One region of the Candidatus Kuenenia sp. genome, then DNA from elsewhere that is predicted to be linked to it. Evidence: riboswitches for the same ligand, from Rfam matches in the RefSeq annotation. Region 1 holds a riboswitch; the other holds the start of a gene.
The links. A riboswitch is a leader RNA that binds a small molecule or an ion and turns the genes downstream of it on or off. The one in region 1 is predicted to bind cobalamin.
Positions count from the first base shown of each region.

Region 2: it holds a riboswitch for cobalamin, as region 1 does, so the genes downstream of both, M5U24_RS12335 (TonB-dependent receptor) here and M5U24_RS11360 (energy-coupling factor ABC transporter permease) in region 1, are expected to answer to the same signal.

Region 1 covers NZ_JAOSKF010000019.1:4,531-12,729, reverse strand. Annotated here, with positions in the region: gene tadA (tRNA adenosine(34) deaminase TadA) at 1-318, opposite strand, end outside; tRNA gene M5U24_RS11390 (tRNA-Arg) at 624-697, opposite strand; gene M5U24_RS11385 (hypothetical protein) at 1,112-1,465, shown strand; gene M5U24_RS11380 (hypothetical protein) at 1,830-2,579, shown strand; gene M5U24_RS11375 (polyphosphate polymerase domain-containing protein) at 2,721-3,395, opposite strand; gene M5U24_RS11370 (hypothetical protein) at 3,400-3,846, opposite strand; gene M5U24_RS11365 (hypothetical protein) at 4,132-4,332, opposite strand; cobalamin riboswitch at 4,967-5,184, shown strand; gene M5U24_RS11360 (energy-coupling factor ABC transporter permease) at 5,326-6,096, shown strand; gene M5U24_RS11355 (hypothetical protein) at 6,080-6,442, shown strand; gene cbiQ (cobalt ECF transporter T component CbiQ) at 6,531-7,319, shown strand; gene M5U24_RS11345 (ATP-binding cassette domain-containing protein) at 7,313-8,188, shown strand.
Region 2 covers NZ_JAOSKF010000019.1:199,098-203,168, forward strand. Annotated here, with positions in the region: gene M5U24_RS12330 (carbohydrate porin) at 76-1,086, shown strand; cobalamin riboswitch at 1,377-1,596, shown strand; gene M5U24_RS12335 (TonB-dependent receptor) at 1,628-3,820, shown strand; gene M5U24_RS12340 (DUF4430 domain-containing protein) at 3,884-4,071, shown strand, end outside.

The DNA of each region.
Region 1 (8,199 bases):
TGACTGCACCAAGGCACCGGCACACATTACGCAGGGTTCCAGAGTTACATAGATAGTAGACCCGGTTAGTCGCCAATTTTGCAAATACTCCGCCCCTTGGGTTATCGCTATCATTTCCGCATGGGCTGTCGGGTCTTTAAGCATTTCCCTTTGGTTATGCGCACGGGCAATAATCCGGTTATCATATACAATTACGGCGCCTACCGGAACTTCATTAATATCCGCAGCCTTTTCCGCTTCTTTAATCGCTTGCCGCATAAAATACTCATGATTACTGCTTGCGCTTTCCATACCCATTGCCTTATTTAATACTATCATATTATCCTTGTAAAAACGCTTTTGTAGGAGGAGGCACGTTACAACATGCCCTTACAATGTCCGTCGTGTTCTCTGTGTGTTTCGTAATTAAAATCTTTTTGGTTGCGGCTATGCTGCGTTGTGAGATAGGTATAAAATCTCAATCTTGGTATTGTTAAGAAAATAATATATATCCGCGCTCTTTAATTTATGAATCAATTCCGATGCCGTTCATCTATGATAAAACACCTCAGCTTATTTGGTATGCATTTTATGGGGCAAAACACAAACGGGTATAGAAAAGACTATCGCTCGTTAAGTAAAAACGCGCCCAGGAGGACTTGAACCTCCAACCTCCGGATTCGTAGTCCGTGACTCTATCCAATTGAGCTATGGGCGCAAAATCTTAAAGGCTTAAAAAAACTGCAACAATATCGTTTGCGATATTTACAGCATTTACATCAAAATCGTGAGTGTTTTGAGCCAAATGGCTGTAAGTTTTATATTCGAATGTTTTGTCAAGTTTGTCGTATTTAGTAAATAACGTATGGTTTGGAAATTTTATAAGAAACGTTCGTTTTAGTCAAGAAGCATTTCAACAAGCTTGAAAGTCAAAAGGGAGCTATTTACCGTTGGAAAAGCAATAGTAGAGATACTGTAGAATTAGAAAAGATTTTATAATCCTACATTTTTAGAAGTACGATTTTTTAAATCTAAAATCTAGAATCGTAAATTCAAAAAGGAGGTTTTGCAGGCAGCAATAAACGTTGAAAATCAGGCAGAACAATGATAGGATTCTAAACAGGAGACTAAAATGCCAATAACCAAAGAACTCAGTAATATCAGAAAGTTAGAAGCGGTCGGATTCCCGCACGAACAAGCCGAGGTGCTTACGGACATAATAGAGGAATCCCACGTTGACGGACAGCAGAGTTTAAAAGACTTTATCAGCAGAATGCACGAAGACACAAACAGGCAATTCGACGAGATTAATAAAAGATTCGACGGCGTTAATAAACAATTCGATGAGTTTCGCAAAGAAATGCACACAGAAATGACTACTTTGGAATGGCGCATAAAAGCCTCACACTCCGATCTTCTAATGAAAATATTCGCTATCGTCGCAGGCTGCACGAGCATTGCAGTTGCAGTCGCAAAGATATTTTAATATCTCTCCCATTGTGTTATAAACTTCGAAAATCAGGCAGAACAATGATAATATTCTAAAACTAAAGGGATTTGTCCACAACGAAAACATCTACCTAGCGCTTCGGATAAAGGCTTATCAAGCCGACCCACTTATACAGTTTTCAGCGATAGTTGCTGGCTTTATCAGCACAACCCACGCAATTGCAAAATTTTGTAACCGTTTAGTTTATGTGGTAGGTCAGAATAGAGAAAATTACCCATGCAAATAAATTTAAAGCTATTTTTTAATGAGGAACAAGAAGATTGGGCGAAATTAACACCTGAACAGAGATACATTGAAAGCTCTAAACTTTGGCCGATATATTTAGAACTTGGAGGGAGTTTTGATCCAGAACCCGATTCACAAAGCCCTTTTGACTTTCCAGAATTGCAGCGTTCGATACCTGCTTATGGGAGGCCAGGCGTGCATTTTATACGGCGGATCTGAGTTCAGTCGTGATATAGATTTTTCTATCGGGATTGATACAAAGAACATTTCAGCTATAAAAAAGGCACTGAAATGTTTGAAAGCTGAAACCATATTTGTACCGCCACTGGGCAAACAAGTACTCAGACGAGGTCATGCATGCCATTTCCGTTGCAATGCAGAAGGGGTAGAAGGCTTGCGCATTGATATGATGGCTAAAATGCGAGGCTGTTCCGATTTTGAGCAATTATGGGAGAGAAGGTCCATTGTGAAGTTGCCGGAGATTGGTGAGATGGGTATTCTTTCACTACCGGATTTAATTCAGGCTAAAAAGACGCAGCGCGAAAAGGACTGGCCCATGATTCGCCGTCTCATTGAAACCGACGTCACGCAGGGTTATAGAAAAGCCGGGAAAGAAAAGATTATTTTCTGGCTCATGGAATGCAGGACTCCTGTTTTACTCATGGAAATAGCAAGGAAAAATGCTGCATTATGTAAAAATCTTATACCTACCCGGTCACTGCTTAAAGCAGTATTAAACCAAAACGTGGAAGAAATTGAATCTCTCCTCATACAAGAAGAAAGTGCCGAAAGGAAAAAAGATCGGGAATATTGGCTGCCATTAAAAAAGGAATTGGAGCAATGGCGCCTTGGCCGTAAATCATAACTTTAATTCTGTGTTAAAACAATACAGATGATGCCTGTCTCACCCCGGAATCATATTTGTAAAGTTGCAGGACATTTATGATGCCTTCAACATATTTTGAAAAACCCTGCCGCTGGAGATTGAAATGCCGGATAAGATCGATCATCCATAAGGGTACCTGCATGGTGTAGCACTTGAGTTCCAGTATGACGTTGCATTCTGGGCAAAAAGCGTTTCGTCATCCAGCGAAACCACTTTATTCTCATCCTGAATAATACAATATCCCCCTGCCGGCTGATATCTCAGGTCGGTGTCGAACGTTACCCTCGCATATTCATTCACATTGGATACATATGCCTTCCTCCAATATTGAGACAACATTTTAGGCGTTGCATTATAGAAATATGCCGTCTTCAGGAAATGCGTTTTGGACGAATTCGGGTCAAAGTCTTTTTCTTCACACGATGAATAATCCAGGTCTTCAAACATCCTGCGCCAGTTTTCATCATAAAGAGGCGCCCTGTATTTGTTGACAATATCCCCGGTCTTCTCTTTCACTTCAAGAAAACAGCGATACTTTTTGGAATTGGGGTACGAACGAATCCTCAGATGAAGTCTTCTGTTACATTTGTCCAGCCTTTGCATAAGAAATAAATAATCTGGAGTATCAAAATGCAGATTGTTTATGCAATAAAAACCATTATCAGCATTTGAAGAATATTTGTCGGGAGAACAATAAATAGAAGCAAAACGCGAAATGGGTTCTATCATTTCTTTTGGAATGACAAATTCCAACTCGTATCGCCTCCGGATGGTCAGCGCTGTCTCTTCAATCATATATTTAGAACTCTATTTGCCCTAAGTCCGGGGAAAGATAATTTCGAATAGGGAGTCTGGTTAATTGCCCTGAGATATCCAGGTATTCAAGGTACTTTGTGTAAATTTCATATTGCCATTGCTTAATGAGGATGTCCGTTTTAACAATGCTTTCCTGCATATCGAGCAGCATTAGCGGATCGATGCCTTCTGTTTCCATATATTTTTTTAGTGCTGATTCCGTGCCGCCCGTTGTTTTTTCTTCCATAAGCACATCATACTGCCGAAATATGTTGTTCATTTCCCCGGAAAGTAATCGCACATTTTCTCCCAAAGACCTTTTTAGTTCTTCGTGCTCGCCCTTTGCAGATAAAAATTGAAGTTTTCTGCGATTGACATCCATGCGGTTGGAATGAATGAAGGGGAGGTTTATGCCTACCCCAAAAGAAATTGAACACCGATTTTCACACACACGTAAACCATCATAATACACCCCTTAAAGTCGTCTGTATTTGAAGGCTGCAGAGCGGAGAAATTATCTTGCCCTTACCTTGTAAACTCATATTACAAAATAGTCTATGCCTTGTATTTCCTTTTCCCCCTTTTCAGTTTTATATGATAGGCGTAATCAAGGCGATTGCCCTGCACCATATCACGGAGTGTAATGAGCGCAAAGATTTTACAATAGTCATGAAGAACCTTTTCAAGCATATTTTTTGAAGAGGGAAGATTTTAAAGATTAAACCACAACATGCCGTCAAAATAACTGGTTTGTCCGAATGGGGAAAAATACAGGATAACTGCAATAACACAAAAAACCAATAACGCCGCCTGTCGCAATAGTATACCCTTTGACTCCTACAGAAATACCTGCCGCGAGGCTTGCAAACATGAAGATAATATCTCTTGGGTCTCTGAAATTGGTTCTGAACCGAACAATTGCCAATGCGCCAAGCATACCGGGCCCCTTGCAAGGCTGTCCCCTATCGCCTGCATAACAGTTGCCGCCACTACGGAACTGAGTATGAGCACCTGAACAAAATTTCTTGAGTAGGAAAGCCCCCGAAAGGTCTTCTCATAGGTAATTGCAATTAAGGTTGAAAGCACAAACTAAAGGAGTACGGCATAAATGACTGATGTTGGCGTGGTATTGCCTGAATTTAGTTGTAATTTTGAAATATCTAACATTTTTAATGGTTCTCATTATTTGCGGAAAATAGTTTATCCATTTGGTTTTTTGAAATATATACAGTTACCGTAGGGAGCATTCCCGTTTTTTTGTAACCGTTAATGATGGGGTCAGGACGAAACAACCCTGACAGGGTTTCAAACCCTGTCAGGGTTAACACTACTGCAACGTTTCATTAAAACATAGCGGAAGTTACAAAAAATCAGGAATGCACCCGTTACCGTATGCATATCAATAGAATATATGAGCAAATATAAGGGTTTTGCATGGTTACCATTAACGCTGCAATTGATAAAATGCATGGTTTACAGTGAAGCGTTTTATTTTCCATTTGACAAATTTGACTTGCTCAAAGTAGAATCCCGAAAGTCTTTCGTGCATCAGACCGCTCTTTTATTTATTATTACTATGTTCGATTACAGGTGATTTCTCATTATTGCAGAAATAAAAAGGGAATCCATGCCGCAAAACAGAATTTGCGGCGAGGAGCGGACCCGCCGCTGTAACCGGGGACGAACGTCACAACGCCACTGGAAAAGTCGCTTAAACGGCTTTCCGGGAAGGAGTGACCAGTAGAACGATCCGGGAGCCAGAAGACCTGCCTGTAATTGCTTCACGAAATCTTCGATGGTAAAGAAGGTGAAGTTTTTGAGTGTAATTATTTTCATGAGAATAGGCGGCAAGCCTATTTTTTCGATAAAATAGAAAACCCATATCTTCAACATTGAAGGTATGGGTTTTTTTGTTTTACGGGAGAAAGTTTTGAAAAGTACAAAAATGTTTCTGTTAAATATAACGGTTTTTTTGCTCGTGTTCCTTGTTTCCGATAAGGCTGCATATGCAATGCACATTACAGAAGGAATTCTGCCCACAGAATGGGCAGTAACATTGTTTGCCGTCTCGATTCCTTTTTTAGGTATTGGGATTTACCAGGTGAAACGGAAGAAAAGAGAGATGCATAGTTACCTGCCGTTAGTTGGCATGCTGGGAGCGGCAGTATTCGTTTTTTCGTGCTTCCCCGTTCCCGTCGTAGCATTAAACGGAATGGCAACTTCCCATCCATGCGGCACAGGCATGAGTGCTATTTTGCTGGGACCTTTTGTCAGTGTACTGATAGCGGGCATTGCCTTGCTTATTCAAGCCTTGTTTTTGGCGCATGGCGGGTTAACAACGCTGGGCGGGAATATATTTTCCATGGGTATTTTAGGCTCTTTCTCCGGATTTTTTGCGTTCAAAATAACCCGGCGCTGCGGCATGCCATTATTTTGGTGCGGCTTCTTTGCAGGTGTAATTTCTGATTTATTTACTTATTTGGGTACCTCTATTGAACTGGGATTGCTCGTAATAAATAATGGTGGGTCTTTCTTCAGGGCGACTGCAGAAATATTTGGCGTCTTTATGATGACCTCACAGGGGGTCTTATGTATTGTGGAAGGCGTGGTTGTTGGATTTATTCTGGTTTTTATAGAAAAAAGAAGGCCGGATATTTTGGTTCAACTTGGGATGATAAAGAAAAATGCAAAACCTGTTTAAATTTACCGTGTATATCGTTTTTTTACTTTATTTGGCCGGTATGGTTTCATTTTTATCTGCGGCGCATGCAGATAATTTTGAGATGATTCGTGTAACCGAACATGAAAATCAGGCAAAAGCCACTGAAATAACAGGAACAATCCATTCAGTTGAAGGTGAAGGTGCGTGGACCGGAATTGATGTGAGCATAGTAGGAAAATATGCCAGCCAGTATGGACGTCCACCCCGTGATCCTTACATTAATACTGATCAGGGGGATTTGCTCCTGTTTGTATTCACACTTGCCGGTGTAATAGGAGGCTTTGTTATAGGGTTTAACGCCAGAAAGATATTTTATGAGAAATAATGTAGTATCTTAAGAGGTAATGCCTCAGACCGGCAAAAAGGATTTTAACCACAGAGCAGAGAAAGTTTTTTAGAGAAGGCGTCTCATTATGGGATTTTTTCATCTCACATTTACAGACAGGTATGCCCGGAGAGATAACTGGTTGACGAGGATCGATGTAAGGGTCAAGTTGATCTACATCTTATCAATGCTGGCAATAAATATATGGGCAAAAAATGTTTTTGTGTCTCTCTCTTTTCTTTTCATATCGTTCGTTTTTCTGCTTACACTGAAAATTTCTCCTCTGGCAATAATAAAAAAGATGGTATTGCCATTATTATTTGCGGTTATGATGCTAGTGGTCAAGGGATTGCATGAAGGACAAGAGGAATGGGTTTCTTTTTCCATTGGGGGATATATCATGTCCTTAAAGAAAGAAGGTCTTCTTGGCGGACTGCAAACTGGAGGCAAAATACTCGGGGGGATTTCTCTGGTGATTTTATTTGCCTTCACTACAACAATGAGTCGGCTAAATGCAGGACTTAAATGGTTTCGTATGCCGGATACCGTTCTGGAACTTATGTCTTTTATGTATCGGTACATTTTCCAATTATTGGATGAAGTGTCTGCAATCTGGTTTGCGCAAAAGGCGCGTTTAGGGCATGCCTCATGGTTAAAAGCAATAAAATCCCTCGGGATTTTGGGTGGAATGCTTATTATCCGTGCCGTTGAAAGGGCGGAGCGCACTTCTGAGGCGATGTATGCACGGGGCTATAAGGGAGGATGTATATTAACCTGCCATTTAAAGCCCTTGGGTAAAAATGAATATATTTATTTCTCAGGGATGACCCTCTTTCTCCCCTTTCTTCTCTATGCGGGGAATATACGGATATGGTAATACTTCAGGCTAAAAATATCCGGTATAAATATTCGGACGGGACACTTGCCCTTGGCGGGGTATGTTTGGATATTGAAAAAGGTGCATTTTGGGCAATTCTTGGGCCAAACGGGTCTGGGAAAACCACCTTATTAAAACATTTCAACGGTTTATTGAAAATACAAGAGGGGGAGGTTCTTTTAGACGGAAGACCGTTACGGAAGTATCCTTCCCGTGAGATAGTTCAACGCGTAGGTATTGTGTTTCAGGATCCGAATGATCAGTTGTTTGCTCAAACAGTACGGGAAGACGTGGCATTCGGGCCTATGAATTTAGGGCTTTCAAAAGAAGAAATTGAGCGGAGGGTGGAAGAGGCATTGATGTTAGTGAATATGCGACACTGTGCAGATAAGTTTGTTGGGTATTTAAGCTATGGACAGAAAAAAAGGATTTGCATTGCCGGGGTGCTCGCAATGAGGCCGGAAATTCTTTTACTAGACGAACCCACGAGCGGTTTAGACCCAGCCGGAGTAACACAACTTATGAGGCTGCTTCAGAGACTTAACCATGAATGTGGGATTACCATTATTATGGCAACAAATGTGGTAGATGTTGTGCCTGTTTACATGAGCAGGATGGCCGTTATGTATGAGGGAAATATTGTGTGTGAAGGCACGCCGGAAAACGTTTTCTCGAAAACAGAGAAATTGGAGAAGATGTATCTCGAATTGCCTCAAATAGCGCAACTTATGAGGCTGTTAAGGGATAAAGATTACATTTCAATGGCAAATTTACCCCTTACCATTGGTGAGGCAAGAAAATTTTTGGTACAAAAACTAAATGGGAGTCATACGGCAAAATCAGCCGCATTGAATATTTCAGAAGAGTAGTTTAAATGGCA
Region 2 (4,071 bases), 190 kb from region 1:
ATTTGACCCAGTCTGTCCGGCTTGGGAACGTAATTGCATTGGAAGCTCCGCTTCCATGGGGAAAGAAGACTACAAATGAAGTGTTTGCTAATTATGTCAATGATTATTGCTGCGCCTATCTTTTATAGTCATGCCGAACCACTAGAAGCAATAGAATCGATTTCAACGTCAGAAGAAAAAGAAGAAGCAGACGGGATAGATATTTTCGATTGGCCGAAAAAGCAGGATAATCAAGCCGCACAGGAAAAGCGTGTTATCCGCCTTTCCGAAGAGGAAGAAACACAAAAACCTGTAGAAGAAACATATCCCACTGAAGAAAAACGATTTCAAATAGGGGTAAGTAGTACGGCTATTGTTCAACAGATTTTAAGTGGCGGTGAGAAACGGGCGTTTTTTCCGGAAGGCTCGCTGGATTTATTTTGTCTCTACAAACCCTCAGATCTCACAACATTATTTCTGGATTTAGAGGCGATTGGAGGAAACGGGCCTGATGAACATGCCGACAGTCTTTCCGGTCTCAATGATGATGCTGGTGCATTCCGGTACAATAACGGTACTGATCGCTTATCCATTCGGGAGATGTGGTTTGAGACAAAATTGTTCGGACAACAGGTAGCTCTTGTGGCAGGAAAGATAGACTTGACAAACTACTTTGACAGCAATGCCGTAGCCAATGATGAGACAACCATGTTTATAACCAGCGCCTTTGTAAATAATCTTGCATTAGAAGCGCCGCATAACGGACCTGGCGCAGTATCTATCTACGAAATGGAAAACGGCTTGAATTTCCGGTTAGGACTGCAAAGTGCAGATAGTGACAATATGGGACTGGGGATAGGAAAGGGCTTCTACGGAATAGGAGAGGTTGGTTTACACGCCGATAGCCTTTTTGGAAGAGAAGGCAATTATCGCCTTTGGTTTAAAATCAATGGAGACCGGTTCCCATGCGCGAAAAAGACAGCGCAGCTTTTGCCTTTGGTTATTCAAAAGCAGATGATGGGATTAAAGAATCTGCAACCGAGATATACTACCGTTTTGTCCTTAACAGGCACATTGCCATTACGCCACTATTTCAGGCCGTTTTAACCCCGACGGATTAATGGATACTGCTGTTGTGACCTTATTTGGCATACGAACACAAATCGAGTTTTAGTGTCTTTTCAGTAACTTCTTTGCACACTTCCATTCGTCAGTGCGTGCTTTTTGGCAAAATATTTAACTGTTCCTTCTGCTGTAGGCTTGTAGTTGGCAATTGGCAGTCGGCAATTAACAATTGTGAAATTGCCTACTGAGGACTGAGGATTGCCGATTGAGGGCTGAGGGCTGGCAAATGAGCATTTTTACCTTATAACAAAGAAAGGGGGGAAATTCATGTATTAATACTTAAAAATAATAATCTGTATTTATGTGCAAGACGCCAGGGAATCCCATCTCGTTATTTCTGAGCAACGGGAGCTGCCCCGCAACTGTAATCGGAGACGAAATCTGCATAATGCCACTGAAAAGCCGTTTAAAGTAATGAACGGCTTTTCGGGAAGGCGCGGAAAGTAGGATGACCCGAAAGCCAGGAGACCTGTCTTGCACAACTTCTCATACTATTTTTTTCGAGGGAAAAAGGAGAACACGAGTGAAGCACTTGCTAATCATAGTAACAGGTATTTTAGCGCTTGCCTTTTATCAATACCCCGGCGTATCGGCAGCAGGGGAATCAATTCCTGTTTTAAAAGAAGAACAGGAAACAAATGACAGAATACTTACCAAATGGGCGGAAAGGCCGGATAATCAGGCTGCACAAGAAAAGCTTATTATCCGTATCCCGGGAAAGGAAGAGATACCTGAAGTAATAGAAGAAGCATATCCTGCCGATGAATTCAAATCAATTGAAACGATTCAAAAACAACCGGACAATGTGAAAAATATCCCGGAGGAGCCTGAGGTATACCCTTTGCCGTTTGAAGAAAAAATACCGCTATCCCATACCACAATACCTTCGCCGGAAACTCCGAAAGACCCACCGCCAAAGGATGGAAAAGACAGGCAATGTGAAGATGCTAACGATACGGAAGATACCGTAATAACACCGACACGGACGAAACAGTTGTCTAAGAATGTTGGCAGTTCTTTATCAATCATTACACAAAAAGACATTGAGAATAGCAAAGCGCCGCTGTTGCTTGATGTTTTACGTCAGGCGCCGGGGATTGAAGTTACAAGAACTCAGGGGATAGGCGGGACTACAAGCTTGTTCATAAGGGGGGCGTCAGCCGCACATACCCTAGTATTTGTTGATGGTGTCCAAATGAATAGTCCCACATCCGGGGCATTTAATTTTGCGAATCTTTCCACAGACAACATTGAGAGAGTAGAAATTCTGCGCGGACCTCAAAGCACCCTGTATGGCTCTGAAGCGATTGGCGGTGTTGTTAATATTATTACAAAAAAAGGGGCAGGCGATAACAAAGTTAACCTGGGAACCGAGTACGGGATGCGCGATACCTATAGGGAAACTGTTAACGTTTCAGGAGGAAAGGAGAATTTTGATTATTCAGTGGGAGGTTCCTACCTGAAAACCCTCGGAATATCCGCTGCCAGCAGTGGAAGTGAAAAGGACGGTTACAAGAATCTTACCGGTTCTGCACGGCTGGGATGGAATTTCCTGGATAACGGGAGGGTTGATACAACTATAAGGGGGTCTCACTCGGATTTTGAATATGATGCGTTTGTATATGGTGTTGGTGCGGTTGACGACCCTGACAGACGCCAAACTACAGACGAGGTTCTTTTCTCTGCGAAGGCCAGCAAGACTTTTTTTGATATATGGACTCCCTCATTTCTCATCTCAGTTAACGATACAGAACTAAAAGGCTTTGATCCCACGGATGAGTCGGGCAGATTTCGCATTCCTACAAGGGTCTGGCGGGCAGAACATCAATCAGACTTTTTACTCTTTGACGTAAATACGATAACACTCGGTTACGAATATGAAGTGTTGGAAGGTAAAAACGAGGGTAAGTATGACGGGCAAACCTACCGGAACAATGCGGTTTTTCTGCAAAACCAAATAGAATTGTTTGAGTCGTTGCACTGGACAATTGGATTACGCCACGACGACTTTAGCACATTCGGATCTCATCTTACGTATAGAACAACGGCGTCTTATAACATGGAGGAAATTGGCGCCAGACTACATGGTTCATGGGGAAAGGGATTTCGGGCGCCAAGTTTGAATGAACTGATTTACCCATACTACGGGAATCCGCACCTGCGTCCGGAAGAAAGCAAGGGATGGGATTTCGGTGTTGAAAAAGAGATTCTCAAAGACACACTAACCATCGACGTCACCTACTTTGAAAATAACTTTAAAAACCTTATCACTGCCACTGTGCAGCCCGATGGCAGCTACCTGGCAGAAAACGCAGCCAGGGCAGAGTCTCAGGGCATCGAAACCATTCTAACCTATAAACCATTTACTATACTTTCATTCACCGGAACGTACACGTATACAGATACCAGGGACAGAGAAAAAGATCAGCAACTACCCCGCAGACCGGAAAACCGGGCAACGCTTGGGATTAACACCAATCCCATTGAGAAATTAAATATCAACGTAACAGGGATAATGGTAAGGGACAGAATAGACAGCAATGGAACGAAAATGGACAACTACTGGACGGTCAATCAGGCGACTCGCTATGACGTCACAAAGTTTATGGCTGCTTATGTCAGGTTCGAAAACCTTTTTGATTATGACTACGAAGAGGTAACTGGCTTTGGTTCCCTCGGTTTTACAGCGTACGGGGGAGTGGAATTCAAGTTTTAAAATACGGGAATGTAAAAAGAACCGTTTGTTTAATGGATATTAAGATAAGGAGGAGCAGCAACTATGAAACACTTAAGTAGAATGTTAGGAATGTTTGTTGTTTTTGTGCTTTTACCCGCAACGCTTGGCGCTAACCAGAGCATAACGGTAGAAATTGATTATGGAGGGTTACAGCAAAGCCGTAAAGTAGAAACAAAATGGAAACAGGGCATTACTGTATTAGAAGCGCTTCAATCTGTTGCAAAGATTGA